Regions from separate parts of the Streptomyces sp. NPDC028368 genome, predicted to be linked through region 1. Evidence: predicted binding sites of a transcription regulator. Region 1 holds the regulator's gene; each other region holds the start of a gene.

Region 1 (4,190 bases):
CCCGCGTACTTGATCATCGATCCCGTCGAGGCCCACTGCGTCCTCTTCACTGAGCCCGTCGGCGGCGGCGAGGAGTCCGACTACGCGGTGAGCCGGACCAGCCGGTTCGGATACCCCGTACCGCTGGACGGCCTCGGCATCGGGCTGGACACCACCGGGTTCCCGCTGCCGTCCCCGGTTACGGGCAGCCGGTGACGAAGTCGATCAACTCCTCCACCCGCCCCAGGAGTTGCGGCTCCAGGTCCTTGTAGGACCGCACGCACGACAGAATCCGCTGCCACGCCGCCCCCGTGTTCTCCGGCCAGCCCAGCGCCCGGCACACCCCCGTCTTCCAGTCCTGCCCGCGCGGCACGCGCGGCCACGCCGCAATCCCCACCGACGACGGCTTCACCGCCTCCCACACATCGATGTACGGGTGGCCCACCACCAGCGCATGATCACCGGTCACCTCGGCCGCGATCCGGGACTCCTTCGAGCCGGGCACCAGATGGTCCACCAGGACGCCGAGGCGAGCATCCGGGCCGGGGGAGAAGCCGCGGACGATCGCCGGCAGGTCGTCGATGCCCTCCAGGTACTCCACGACGACGCCCTCGATGCGCAGGTCGTCGCCCCACACCCGCTCGACCAGCTCCGCGTCGTGCCGGCCCTCCACGTAAATGCGCCCGGCGCGCGCGACCCGGGCGCGGGCGCCGGGAACGGCGAGCGAGCCGGATGCCGTACGGGCCGGACCGCTCGCCGCCGGGCGGTTCTGCGGGCGGACGAGGGTGACGGCCTTGCCCTCCAGAAGGAAGCCGCGCGGAGTCATGGGGAAGACCCGGTGCTTGCCGAAGCGGTCCTCCAGGGTGACCGTCGCCCCCTCGGCGGTCTTCTCGCAGCGGATCACCGCGCCACAGAAGCCCGTGGTGACCTCCTCGACGACCAGATCGGGGTCGGCCGGGACCTCGGGGGCGGGCCGCTGCCTCTTCCACGGCGGAGTGAGGTCGGGGCCGTACTGCTTGCTGCGCATGGGGTCCAGTTCTTTTCAGGCGTCGGGTACGGGGCGGGCGCGGTCAGGGGGACGGCGGCACGCCGAAGCGGACGGCGAGGGCCTCCCGCTGCGCGCGTACGAAGCCGGCGTCCACCACGGCGCCGTGCCCCGGTACGTACACCGCGTCGTCGCCGCCGAGGGCCAGCAGCCGGTCCAGGGCCGCCGGCCACTGCTGGGGCAGCGCGTCCAGGCCGGCGTTCGGTTCGCCGGATTCCTCGACCAGGTCGCCGCAGAAGACGATCTCGGGGGTGCCGCCCCGGCCCGGTACGAGGACGGCCAGGTCGTGGGCGGTGTGTCCGGGGCCGACATTGGCGAGCAGCACCTGCCGGTCGCCGAGGCTGACGGTCAGTTCCCCATGGACGTGATGATGCGGGCTCACCAGCAGATCGGCGGCCTCGGCGGCGGCTTCCCGGTCGACGCCGTGCCGTACCGCGTCCCGGCGCAGCTCGTCCCGGTCGCGCCGCAGCAGATCGGCGAGCCCGGCGGCGCCGAACACCTCGACCCCGGCGAAGGCCGCGGTACCCAGCACATGATCGAAATGCGGGTGGGTGAGCGCGACATGCGTCACTTCCCGGCCCAGCACGCCGCGGATCGCGCGGCGCAGATCGGCGCCGTCGCGCAGGGATGCGCCGGTATCGACGATCATCACGCCGGCCGATCCGGCGATCACGCCGATCGTCTCGTCCCAGCCCGGCATCCGGCGTCTGGCAACACCTTCACCGAGCCGTTCCCACCCGGCCTCTTCCCAAGCAGTGTGCATACCGAGACGCTAGCTCCATCGCGATAGCGTTGCCCGACAGACCGGCCAGAACGGCCGATCGCGGTCATCGGTCGGCCCTTCCTCGCGGCTGCCCTTGCCGGAGCTGTGCTACCCCGCCGTACACTGGCTTCCGGGTCTGGCACTCGGCCCGTGTGAGTGCCAAGAGTGACCGGACGGCGACACGGCAGGACTGGAGGTGCGCGGGATGCTCAGTGAACGCAGGCTCGAAGTGCTGCGCGCCATCGTCCAGGACTATGTCGGGACGGAGGAGCCGGTCGGCTCCAAGGCCCTCACCGAGCGCCATCAGCTGGGCGTCTCCCCGGCCACGGTCCGCAATGACATGGCGGCCCTGGAGGACGAGGGCTTCATCGCCCAGCCGCACACCAGCGCCGGCCGGATCCCCACCGACAAGGGCTACCGCCTCTTCGTCGACAAGCTGGCAGGCGTCAAGCCGCTGTCCTCCCCGGAGCGGCGGGCCATCCAGAACTTCCTCGACGGCGCCGTCGACCTCGACGATGTCGTCGGCCGCACGGTCCGGCTGCTGGCACAGCTCACCCGCCAGGTGGCGGTCGTGCAGTACCCGTCCCTGACCCGGTCCACGGTCCGCCACGTCGAGCTGCTGTCGCTGGCCCCGGCCCGCCTGATGCTCGTACTGATCACGGACACCGGACGGGTCGAGCAGCGGCTGATCGACTGCCAGGCGCCGTTCGGTGAGACCTCGCTCGCGGACCTGCGGGCGCGGCTCAACAGCCGGGTCGTGGGGCGCCGGTTCGCGGATGTGCCGCAGTTGGTGCAGGATCTCCCGGAGTCCTTCGAGCAGGAGGACCGCGGCACGGTCTCGACAGTGCTGTCGGTATTGCTGGAAACTCTGGTGGAGGAAACCGAAGAGCGGCTGATGATCGGCGGCACCGCCAATCTCACGCGCTTCGGGCACGATTTCCCTTTGACCATCCGCCCGGTCCTGGAAGCCCTCGAGGAGCATGTGGTGCTGCTCAAGCTGCTCGGGGAGGCCAAGGATTCGGGCGTGACCGTACGCATCGGGCATGAGAATGCTCATGAAGGCCTGACGTCCACATCGGTCGTCGCGGTCGGTTACGGTTCCGGCGACGAGGCAGTCGCCAAACTCGGCGTGGTCGGACCGACCCGCATGGACTACCCCGGAACGATGGGAGCGGTACGCGCAGTGGCACGTTACGTCGGACAAATCCTCGCGGAGTCGTAAGTGGCCACGGATTACTACTCGGTCCTCGGCGTCAGTCGTGATGCCTCGCAGGACCAGATCAAGAAGGCATTCCGTCGGCTGGCGCGCGAGCTGCACCCGGACGTGAACCCGGATCCCAAGACCCAGGAGCGGTTCAAGGAGATCAACGCCGCTTACGAGGTGTTGTCGGACCCGCAGAAGAAGCAGGTCTACGACCTCGGCGGCGACCCGCTCTCGCAGGCGGGCGGCGGTGGCGCGGGCGGCTTCGGTGCCGGCTTCGGCAACTTCTCCGACATCATGGACGCCTTCTTCGGCACGGCCTCGCAGCGCGGCCCGCGCTCGCGCACCCGCCGCGGCCAGGACGCCATGATCCGGCTCGACATCGAGCTGAACGAAGCGGCCTTCGGCACCACCAAGGACATCCAGGTCGACACCGCCGTGGTGTGTACGACCTGCAGCGGCGAGGGCGCGGCGCCCGGCACCTCCGCGCAGACCTGTGACATGTGCCGCGGCCGCGGTGAGGTCTCGCAGGTCACCCGGTCCTTCCTCGGCCAGGTCATGACGTCGCGGCCGTGCCCGCAGTGCCAGGGCTTCGGCACGGTCGTGCCGACCCCGTGCCCCGAGTGCGCGGGCGACGGCCGGATCCGGTCGCGGCGGACGCTGACGGTCAAGATTCCCGCCGGCGTCGACAACGGGACGCGTATCCAGCTCGCGGGCGAGGGCGAGGTCGGCCCCGGCGGCGGCCCGGCCGGCGACCTCTACGTCGAGATCCATGAGCTGGCGCACCCGGTCTTCCAGCGGCGCGGTGACGATCTGCACTGCACGGTCACCATCCCGATGACGGCTGCGTCGCTGGGCACGAAGTGTCCGCTGGAGACCCTCGACGGAGTGGAGGAGATCGATGTCCGGCCCGGTACCCAGTCCGGCCAGTCGATCCCGCTGCACCAGCGCGGTGTGACCCATCTGCGCGGCGGCGGCCGCGGCGACCTGATTGTCCACGTCGAGGTGCAGACGCCCTCCAAGCTCGATCCCGAGCAGGAAGAGCTGCTGCGGCGGCTGGCCAAGCTCCGGGGTGAAGAGCGCCCCACGGGCCAGTTTCAACCAGGGCAACAGGGGCTTTTCTCGCGGCTGAAGGATGCGTTCAACGGGCGGTAGGTGACCGGCCGGGTGGGGCCGGAGTCCGCTCCGGCCCCGGTTCGGCC
Region 2 (4,190 bases), on a different contig from region 1:
GGGCCCCCCGTCGCCGCCCCCGACGCCGGCGCGCTGGCCTCGCAGGCCCGGATGCTTCAGCGGGCGCAGGCGCGGCAGATGGCGGCGGCCAAGCGGTACGGGCTGGCCGGGGTGCCGCTCAGCCCCCCGCAGCCGCCGGCCTTCAAACCGTTCCTGACCACCGAGCCGCAGCTCTCCCGTGGCGCCGGCGCGGGTCTGCCGGCCGTGATCTCCCGGGTGCCGACCCGTGCCAGGGTCGTGTTCCTGACGCTCGATGACGGGGAGGCGAAGGACCCGGAGTTCGCGCGGATGATGCGCGAACTCGACGTGCCCTACAGCACGTTCCGCGCACCGCATCACCGCCCGCTGCCGCAGCTGGGCCCGGCCGGGCAGCGCGCGCAGATCTGCGGTCAGCAGGACGCACTGCAGCGCGAGACCGGACAGCGGCCGCGGCTCTTCCGGCCGCCCCTCGGCGCCTACACCCTGGACACGCTGCGGATCGCGGCCGCCTGCGACGTCAAGGCCGTACCGCTGTGGAGCGAGGAGGCGTTGCCCGGCCGGATGGACTACCGCGCCCGGGACCGCCGGCTGCACCCCGGCGACATCGTCCTGATCCACCTCGACGCCCGCCGGGACCGGCACGGGGCGCTGTCCGAAGCGGCGCGCGGGGCGCTGCGCACCGCCCGCGAACAGGGCTTCGCCATCGGGTGGCTGGAGGATTACGTGTGAGAGCCGGAGGATGACGTGTGAGGCGGGCTGCGGAGGCTACGGGCGGGGGCGAGGCCCCACCGGCTCGCGGCGGCGCTGTGCGGTGTCGCTGATCCGCAGCAGCAGCCCGACCATCACCCAGTTCGCGACGAGGGACGAGCCGCCCTTGGCGAGGAACGGCAGCGCCTTGCCGGTGAGCGGGATCAGGCCGGTGACCCCGCCGGAGACGACGAAGACCTGGAGGAGCAGCGCGCTGGAGAGCCCGACCGCCAGCAGTTTCCCGAACGGATCGCGGGAGGTCAGGCCCACCCGCAGCCCGCGCTGCGCGAGCAGTACGTACAGCAGCAGCACGGCCATCACCCCGGCCAGGCCCAGTTCCTCGCCGACGGTGGTGAGGATGAAGTCGCTGTTGCCCGCGAAGCCGACCAGCTCGGGATGGCCCTGTCCCAGCCCCGTGCCGCTGATCCCCCCGGTGCCGAAGCTGAAGAGCGCCTCGCCGAGCTGGGTGGACAGACCGGCCTCGTTTCCCGCCCGGGTGAACGCGGCCATGGGGTCGAGCCAGGCGGTGACCCGGCCGTGGACATGCGGCTCGATGGAGCCCACGGTCGCCGCGCCCACCACGGCCATCAGCAGCCCGCAGAGCACCCAGCCGGTGCGCTCGGTCGCCACGTACAGCATGATCACGAACACGCCGAAGAAGATCAGCGAGGTGCCGAGGTCCCGTTCGAAGACGAGGACCAGGAGGCTGACGACCCATATGGTGAAGATCGGTGCGAGCTGACGTCCCGGCGGCAGCTGGAATCCCAGGACGCGCCGGCCGGTCAGCGCCAGGACCTGCCGGTTGACCGTCAGATAGCCGGCGAAGAAGACCGCGATCACGATCTTGACGAACTCGCCGGGCTGGAGCGACAGCGGCCCGAGGTAGATCCAGCGTTTGGCGCCGAAGGTGTCACCGGGAAAGAACGCCGGTGCCATCAGCATCACCAGCGCGACCGCCATCGTCAGATAGATGTAGCGCTGCATCAGCCGGTGGTCGCGCAGCAGCATCAGCACCCCGATGCAGACCGCCACCCCGATCCCGGTCCACACCAGCTGCCCCGGAGCCGCCTGCGGCATCTTGAGGCGGGGCTGGGCGGCGTAGGTGATGTCCAGGCGGCTCAGCAGCACCAGCCCGAGCCCGGTCAGCAGCGTCGTGAGCGGCAGGATCAGCGGATCGGCGCGGGCCGCGAAGCGGCGCAGCACCAGATGCGGGAGCCACGCCATGGAAAACATGACGGCGGTGAATCCGGCGAGGCTGTCCGGCAGCCGGCCGGTCATCGACAGGCCCGTACAGGCGTAACCGAAGACGGCTATCAGGACGGCGAGGGCGAGCAGCCAGGCCTCCGTCCGGCGGCGGTCCGGAGCCTGGGCGAGGGCGGCGAACGTCATCGTGCGTTCGGCGTCGCTCTCCCGCTTCGGGGCCGCGCGGGAAGCGCTGGTCGGTCCACGCACGTGAGTCCTCCGCCTCGGGGTCTCCCCTGGTCCTCACGACCACGGGGAAGGTTCGTCCATCGGTTCGCCCATCGGCCGGCACGGGCCGCGGGGCTGGTGGCAGGGCCCGGCCGCCGGTTCGGCAGTCGGGGAAGTAGACGGGGGAGCGGGGGGTACGGTTGCGGCCGATGCGAGAGGTGTGTCCGAATTCCCGCGCATCCGGCGGATCACCGGCGACAGGCCGGAGTCTCGATTGGCACTCCGCTTGACCGAGTGCTAACCGCGTCATAGTCTCGGCGTTGGCACTCTCCACCGGCGAGTGCCAACTGTGCGCGAACGGGCAGGTCCGGCACCCGCGACGACGGATCCACCTGGTCGCCACCTCAGACAGTTAACCCCGTGAGATCTCCGAAGGGGGAGGTCGGATCGTGACGACCGCCAGCTCCAAGGTTGCCATCAAGCCGCTTGAGGACCGCATTGTGGTCCAGCCGCTCGACGCCGAGCAGACCACGGCTTCGGGCCTGGTCATTCCGGACACTGCCAAGGAGAAGCCCCAGGAGGGCGTCGTCCTGGCCGTGGGTCCGGGCCGCTTCGAGGACGGCAACCGTCTTCCGCTCGACGTCACCGTCGGCGACGTCGTGCTCTACAGCAAGTACGGCGGCACCGAGGTGAAGTACAACGGCGAGGAGTACCTCGTCCTCTCGGCTCGCGACGTTCTCGCGATCGTCGAGAAGTAAGTCACCCAGTTTTGCCTTGATCTGCGCCCCTGGTTCCCGCGTCTAAACAACCCGGGGGCAGGGGCGCAGTTCGTTTGAGCGACAGCGGTCACGGCGGCGAGGCCGACGATCGCAACGAGAGGACTTGAAGCAACTCATGGCGAAGATCCTGAAGTTCGACGAGGACGCCCGTCGCGCCCTCGAGCGCGGCGTCAACAAGCTTGCCGACACGGTCAAGGTGACGATCGGCCCCAGGGGCCGCAACGTCGTCATCGACAAGAAGTTCGGCGCCCCGACCATCACCAACGACGGCGTCACCATCGCCCGCGAGGTCGAGGTCGAGGACCCGTACGAGAACCTGGGCGCCCAGCTCGTGAAGGAGGTGGCGACCAAGACCAACGACATCGCGGGTGACGGCACCACCACCGCCACCGTGCTGGCCCAGGCGCTGGTCCGCGAGGGCCTGCGCAACGTTGCCGCGGGCGCTTCCCCGGCCGCCCTGAAGAAGGGCATCGACGCCGCGGTCAAGGCCGTGTCCGAGGAGCTCCTCGCCACCGCCCGTCCGATCGAGGACAAGTCCGACATCGCCGCCGTGGCCGGCCTGTCCGCGCAGGACAAGCAGGTCGGCGAGCTCATCGCCGAGGCGATGGACAAGGTCGGCAAGGACGGTGTGATCACCGTCGAGGAGTCCAACACCTTCGGCCTGGAGCTGGACTTCACCGAGGGCATGGCCTTCGACAAGGGCTACCTCTCGCCGTACATGGTCACCGACCAGGAGCGGATGGAGGCCGTCCTCGAGGACCCGTACATCCTCATCCACCAGGGCAAGATCGCCTCCATCCAGGACCTGCTGCCGCTGCTGGAGAAGGTCATCCAGGCGGGTGGCTCGAAGCCGCTGCTGATCATCGCCGAGGACGTCGAGGGCGAGGCCCTGTCGACCCTCGTCGTCAACAAGATCCGTGGCACCTTCAACGCAGTGGCCGTCAAGGCCCCCGGCTTCGGTGACCGCCGCAAGGCGATGCTCGGCGACATGGCCACCCTCACCGGTGCCACCGTCATCGCCGAGGAGGTCGGCCTCAAGCTCGACCAGGCCGGTCTGGACGTGCTGGGCTCCGCCCGCCGCGTGACCGTCACCAAGGACGACACCACCATCGTCGACGGCGGCGGCAACCACGAGGACGTCGTCGGCCGCGTCAACCAGATCAAGGCCGAGATCGAGTCCACCGACTCGGACTGGGACCGCGAGAAGCTCCAGGAGCGCCTCGCCAAGCTCGCCGGTGGCGTCTGCGTCATCCGCGTGGGTGCGGCCACCGAGGT
Region 3 (4,190 bases), on a different contig from region 1:
AGGCGGAGGGCTGCTCGCCGGTCTCGGCCGCCTTCAAGGCCGGGCACGACGTCGTACGCCCCCAGAAGCCGAACACCATCGCCAAGTCGCTGGCGATCGGCAACCCGGCCGACGGGCCGTATGTCCTGGACATCGCGCGCCGTACGGGCGGTGCGGTGGAGGATGTCAACGACGAGCAGGTCGTGGACGCCATCAGGCTGCTGGCGCGGACGGAGGGGATCTTCGCGGAGACCGCGGGCGGTGTGACCGTCGGCGTCACCAAGAAGCTCATCGAGGAAGGTCTGCTCGACCCGACCCTGACCACCGTCGTCCTCAACACCGGTGACGGCCTCAAGACGCTTGACGCCGTCGCATCCGGGCCCACGGCCACCATCCGGCCCAACCTGGACGCGTTCCGCGCGGCCGGTCTGGCCGGCTGAGCCCCGGTCCGCCCGCACCTCCTGAACTCGTATCCCGCAGTCGCTGGAAGGCAGAACCCATGAGCGTCAAGGTCCGCATCCCCACCATCCTCCGCACCTACACCAGTGGCCAGGCCGAGGTGCCCGCCGAGGGCGCGACCCTCTCCGAGGTGATCTCCGACCTGGAGAAGAACCACACCGGCATCGCGGCCCGAGTGCTGGACGACGCGGGCAAGCTGCGGCGGTTCGTGAACGTCTACGTCAACGACGACGACGTCCGCTTCGAGCAGGGCCTGGAGACGCCGACGCCGGAGGGCGCGGGCATCTCCATCATCCCGGCGGTGGCCGGAGGCTGCTGAAGGGCCGGCGACCAGCCGCGGCTCAGGCGCTGAAATGCGCCATCTCTCGCCTTGAGTGACGGAAATTGCCCCATCCGCCCAAAAGCGGATGGGGCAATTCCGTGTCGTGAAAGGCGATACCATGAGGGCGATCTCCTTCGTGCGAGCCCTCGTACCACTCCCGTATGACCCTCGTGCAACTCTGCGCGCGTGCCGAACGCATATGTGATCGCGATCAGTTGTGCCCAAAGCGTGTGCAGCATTTGCCGGATATCTGAGCTATGCCCGGCCCGACTTGCCCCGGCGTAACGGGACTTCACCGCATAATTGCCGATTCTCCGGCGCCATAATTCTCGTCCGATTGACCTGTTGCGCTGGGCATTGGTGCAGATACATTCAGCGGCGGTCGACGCGTTCCGGCGCACACCCCGCGGGCCTCTCGGGGGGTGAGGTCTGACCCGGGTCCGCGGAGTGCGGTCCTGCGCAAGGGCCAGTAATAGGGGAGTTAGGCATGGCTCAGGGCACCGTCAAGTGGTTCAACGCGGAGAAGGGGTACGGCTTCATCGCGGTCGACGGTGGTGCGGATGTATTCGTCCACTACAGCGCGATCCAGATGGACGGTTACCGCACCCTTGAGGAGGGTCAGCGAGTCGAGTTCGAGATCTCGCAGGGCCAGAAGGGGCCGCAGGCGGACATGGTCCGGGTGGCCGCCTGAGGCGCCGACCGACTGCAGCGTTGGGAAGGCCCGCACCCTTGAGAGGGTGCGGGCCTTCTGGCGTGCGAGGGGTGGCAGCCCCTTCGGTCGCTTGCTCCCACCCGTCACCCGACCACCACCCCTGGTCGAGACTCCTTCGGAGCCGCTTGCTCCCACCCGTCGCCCGACCACCACCCCGTAAGGAGGCTCCTGCCGGAGCCGCTTGCACTCTCGGGGGTCGAGTGCTAATCATTGGCGTTAGCACTCTCCGGGTGAGAGTGATAACCAAGGATCGGGTCGGTGAGGTCCGCGGGCCGGGTGGGGCAAGGAACCACACGGCGTGCAGACCGTCCGTCGCGGGCGCCAGCGCGGTCCGGAGCAATCCACCCCGATGTCCGGGAGGACCACTTCACATGGCCAAGATCATCGCGTTCGACGAGGAGGCACGGCGCGGTCTCGAGCGCGGGATGAACCAGCTCGCCGACGCCGTCAAGGTCACCCTCGGCCCCAAGGGCCGTAACGTCGTCCTCGAGAAGAAGTGGGGCGCCCCCACGATCACCAACGATGGTGTATCCATCGCCAAGGAGATCGAGCTCGAGGACCCGTACGAGAAGATCGGCGCCGAGCTGGTCAAGGAGGTCGCGAAGAAGACGGACGACGTCGCCGGTGACGGCACGACGACCGCGACCGTCCTGGCCCAGGCCCTGGTGCGCGAGGGTCTGCGCAACGTGGCCGCCGGTGCCAACCCGATGGCCCTCAAGCGCGGCATCGAGAAGGCCGTCGAGGCCGTCTCCGCCGCCCTGCTCGAGCAGGCCAAGGACGTGGAGACCAAGGAGCAGATCGCTTCCACCGCCTCCATCTCCGCCGCCGACACCCAGATCGGCGAGCTCATCGCCGAGGCCATGGACAAGGTCGGCAAGGAAGGCGTCATCACCGTCGAGGAGTCCCAGACCTTCGGTCTGGAGCTGGAGCTCACCGAGGGTATGCGCTTCGACAAGGGCTACATCTCGGCGTACTTCGCCACCGACATGGAGCGTATGGAGGCGTCGCTCGACGACCCGTACATCCTGATCGTCAACTCGAAGATCGGCAACGTGAAGGACCTCCTTCCGCTGCTCGAGAAGGTCATGCAGTCCGGCAAGCCGCTGCTGATCATCGCCGAGGACGTCGAGGGCGAGGCCCTGTCGACCCTGGTCGTCAACAAGATCCGTGGCACCTTCAAGTCCGTTGCCGTCAAGGCTCCGGGCTTCGGTGACCGCCGCAAGGCCATGCTCGGCGACATCGCCATCCTCACCGGTGGCACTGTCATCTCCGAGGAGGTCGGCCTCAAGCTGGAGAACGCCGGTCTCGACCTGCTGGGCCGCGCCCGCAAGGTCGTCATCACCAAGGACGAGACGACGATCGTCGACGGCTCCGGTGAGAGCGACCAGGTCCAGGGTCGCGTCAACCAGATCCGCGCCGAGATCGAGAACAGCGACTCGGACTACGACCGCGAGAAGCTCCAGGAGCGTCTGGCGAAGCTGGCCGGCGGCGTGGCCGTCATCAAGGCCGGTGCCGCCACCGAGGTCGAGCTCAAGGAGCGCAAGCACCGCATCGAGGACGCCGTTCGCAACGCGAAGGCGGCCGTCGAGGAGGGCATCGTCGCCGGCGGTGGCGTGGCCCTGCTGCAGGCCTCCGCGGTCTTCGAGAAGCTGGAGCTCGAGGGTGACGAGGCGACCGGCGCCAACGCCGTGAAGCTCGCCCTGGAGGCCCCGCTCAAGCAGATCGCCGTCAACGGTGGTCTCGAGGGTGGCGTCGTCGTGGAGAAGGTGCGCAACCTGGCCGTCGGCCACGGTCTGAACGCCGCCACCGGCGAGTACGTCGACATGATCGCCGAGGGCATCCTCGACCCGGCGAAGGTCACGCGTTCCGCACTGCAGAACGCCGCGTCCATCGCCGCGCTGTTCCTCACCACCGAGGCCGTCATCGCCGACAAGCCGGAGAAGGCCGCCGCGGGCGGCGCTCCGGGCGGCATGCCGGGCGGTGACATGGACTTCTGATCCGTCATCGGATCGGATCGCTGATCCTCCCGGATCACACGTCCAGACGTTCGTCGGGGCGGTACCCCTCTCTCAGGGGGTGCCGCCCCGGCGGCGTTCGGGGGCGCTGTTCAGGGGCGCGGGAGCATCGCACGGGTTTCACGGCTTTCGCGCGGCGGCGGTCTCGGAATTCTCCGCGTCCCTGCCGCTCCGCGACATCGCACGGGACGCCGCGAGGTTCTTCCTGACCCGGTCCTCGCCCGCCTGATCCCCGACGCCCTGGAATTCCCGCAGCGCCTCGCGATAGGTCTCCGTGGCCTCGTCCAGCCGGCCGGTCTGTATCAATGCGCCCGCGAGGTTGTTGAGCGTACGGGCCCGGCCGTGCCGGTTTCCGGATGCGGCGAAACCGGCGACGGCTTTCCGGTAGACGGTGACGGATTCCTCCGACAGGCCCGCCGCCATCAATGCGCTGCCGAGATTCGACAGGACGGATCCCTGCCGCGGGTGCTGTTCGGGCAGATCGACGGTCGCCTGCCGCCCCAGATCGATCGCTTCGGTCAGATCGCCCTCGTACCGCGACTGTTCGTACCGAATGCGCAGAGCGCTGCTCAGGCTGGCCAGCGCGGCCGCCCGCTGGGACACGCTCGGCGGCATCTTCACGACCGCCTCACGGCCCAATTTGATGGCTTCGTCGAGGTCGTCCCAGTCGCCGGTGACCTCGGCCCTGGTGTGCAGGGCGCTG

The links. Region 1 encodes HrcA, which represses chaperone genes, less so after heat shock. Its sites were predicted from a motif close to TTNGCACTCNGNNNNNCNGAGTGCNAA; they were not measured.
Region 2: the regulator HrcA is predicted to act here: its motif matches at 2,411-2,437, upstream of groES (co-chaperone GroES).
Region 3: the regulator HrcA is predicted to act here: its motif matches at 1,653-1,679, upstream of groL (chaperonin GroEL).

The regions. Positions count from the first base shown of each region.
Region 1 covers NZ_JBVHTY010000037.1:10,413-14,602, forward strand. The annotation lists gene ACZ4S3_RS39960 (Uma2 family endonuclease) at 1-195, shown strand, start outside; gene ACZ4S3_RS39965 (DUF3097 domain-containing protein) at 179-1,006, opposite strand; gene ACZ4S3_RS39970 (MBL fold metallo-hydrolase) at 1,050-1,787, opposite strand; gene hrcA (heat-inducible transcriptional repressor HrcA) at 1,993-3,009, shown strand; gene dnaJ (molecular chaperone DnaJ) at 3,010-4,143, shown strand.
Region 2 covers NZ_JBVHTY010000018.1:22,453-26,642, forward strand. The annotation lists gene ACZ4S3_RS32720 (polysaccharide deacetylase family protein) at 1-708, shown strand, start outside; gene ACZ4S3_RS32725 (FtsW/RodA/SpoVE family cell cycle protein) at 745-2,115, opposite strand; gene groES (co-chaperone GroES) at 2,586-2,894, shown strand; gene groL (chaperonin GroEL) at 3,031-4,190, shown strand, end outside.
Region 3 covers NZ_JBVHTY010000013.1:158,410-162,599, reverse strand. The annotation lists gene thrC (threonine synthase) at 1-419, shown strand, start outside; gene ACZ4S3_RS27855 (MoaD/ThiS family protein) at 479-757, shown strand; gene ACZ4S3_RS27850 (cold-shock protein) at 1,248-1,451, shown strand; gene groL (chaperonin GroEL) at 1,844-3,469, shown strand; gene ACZ4S3_RS27840 (tetratricopeptide repeat protein) at 3,608-4,190, opposite strand, start outside.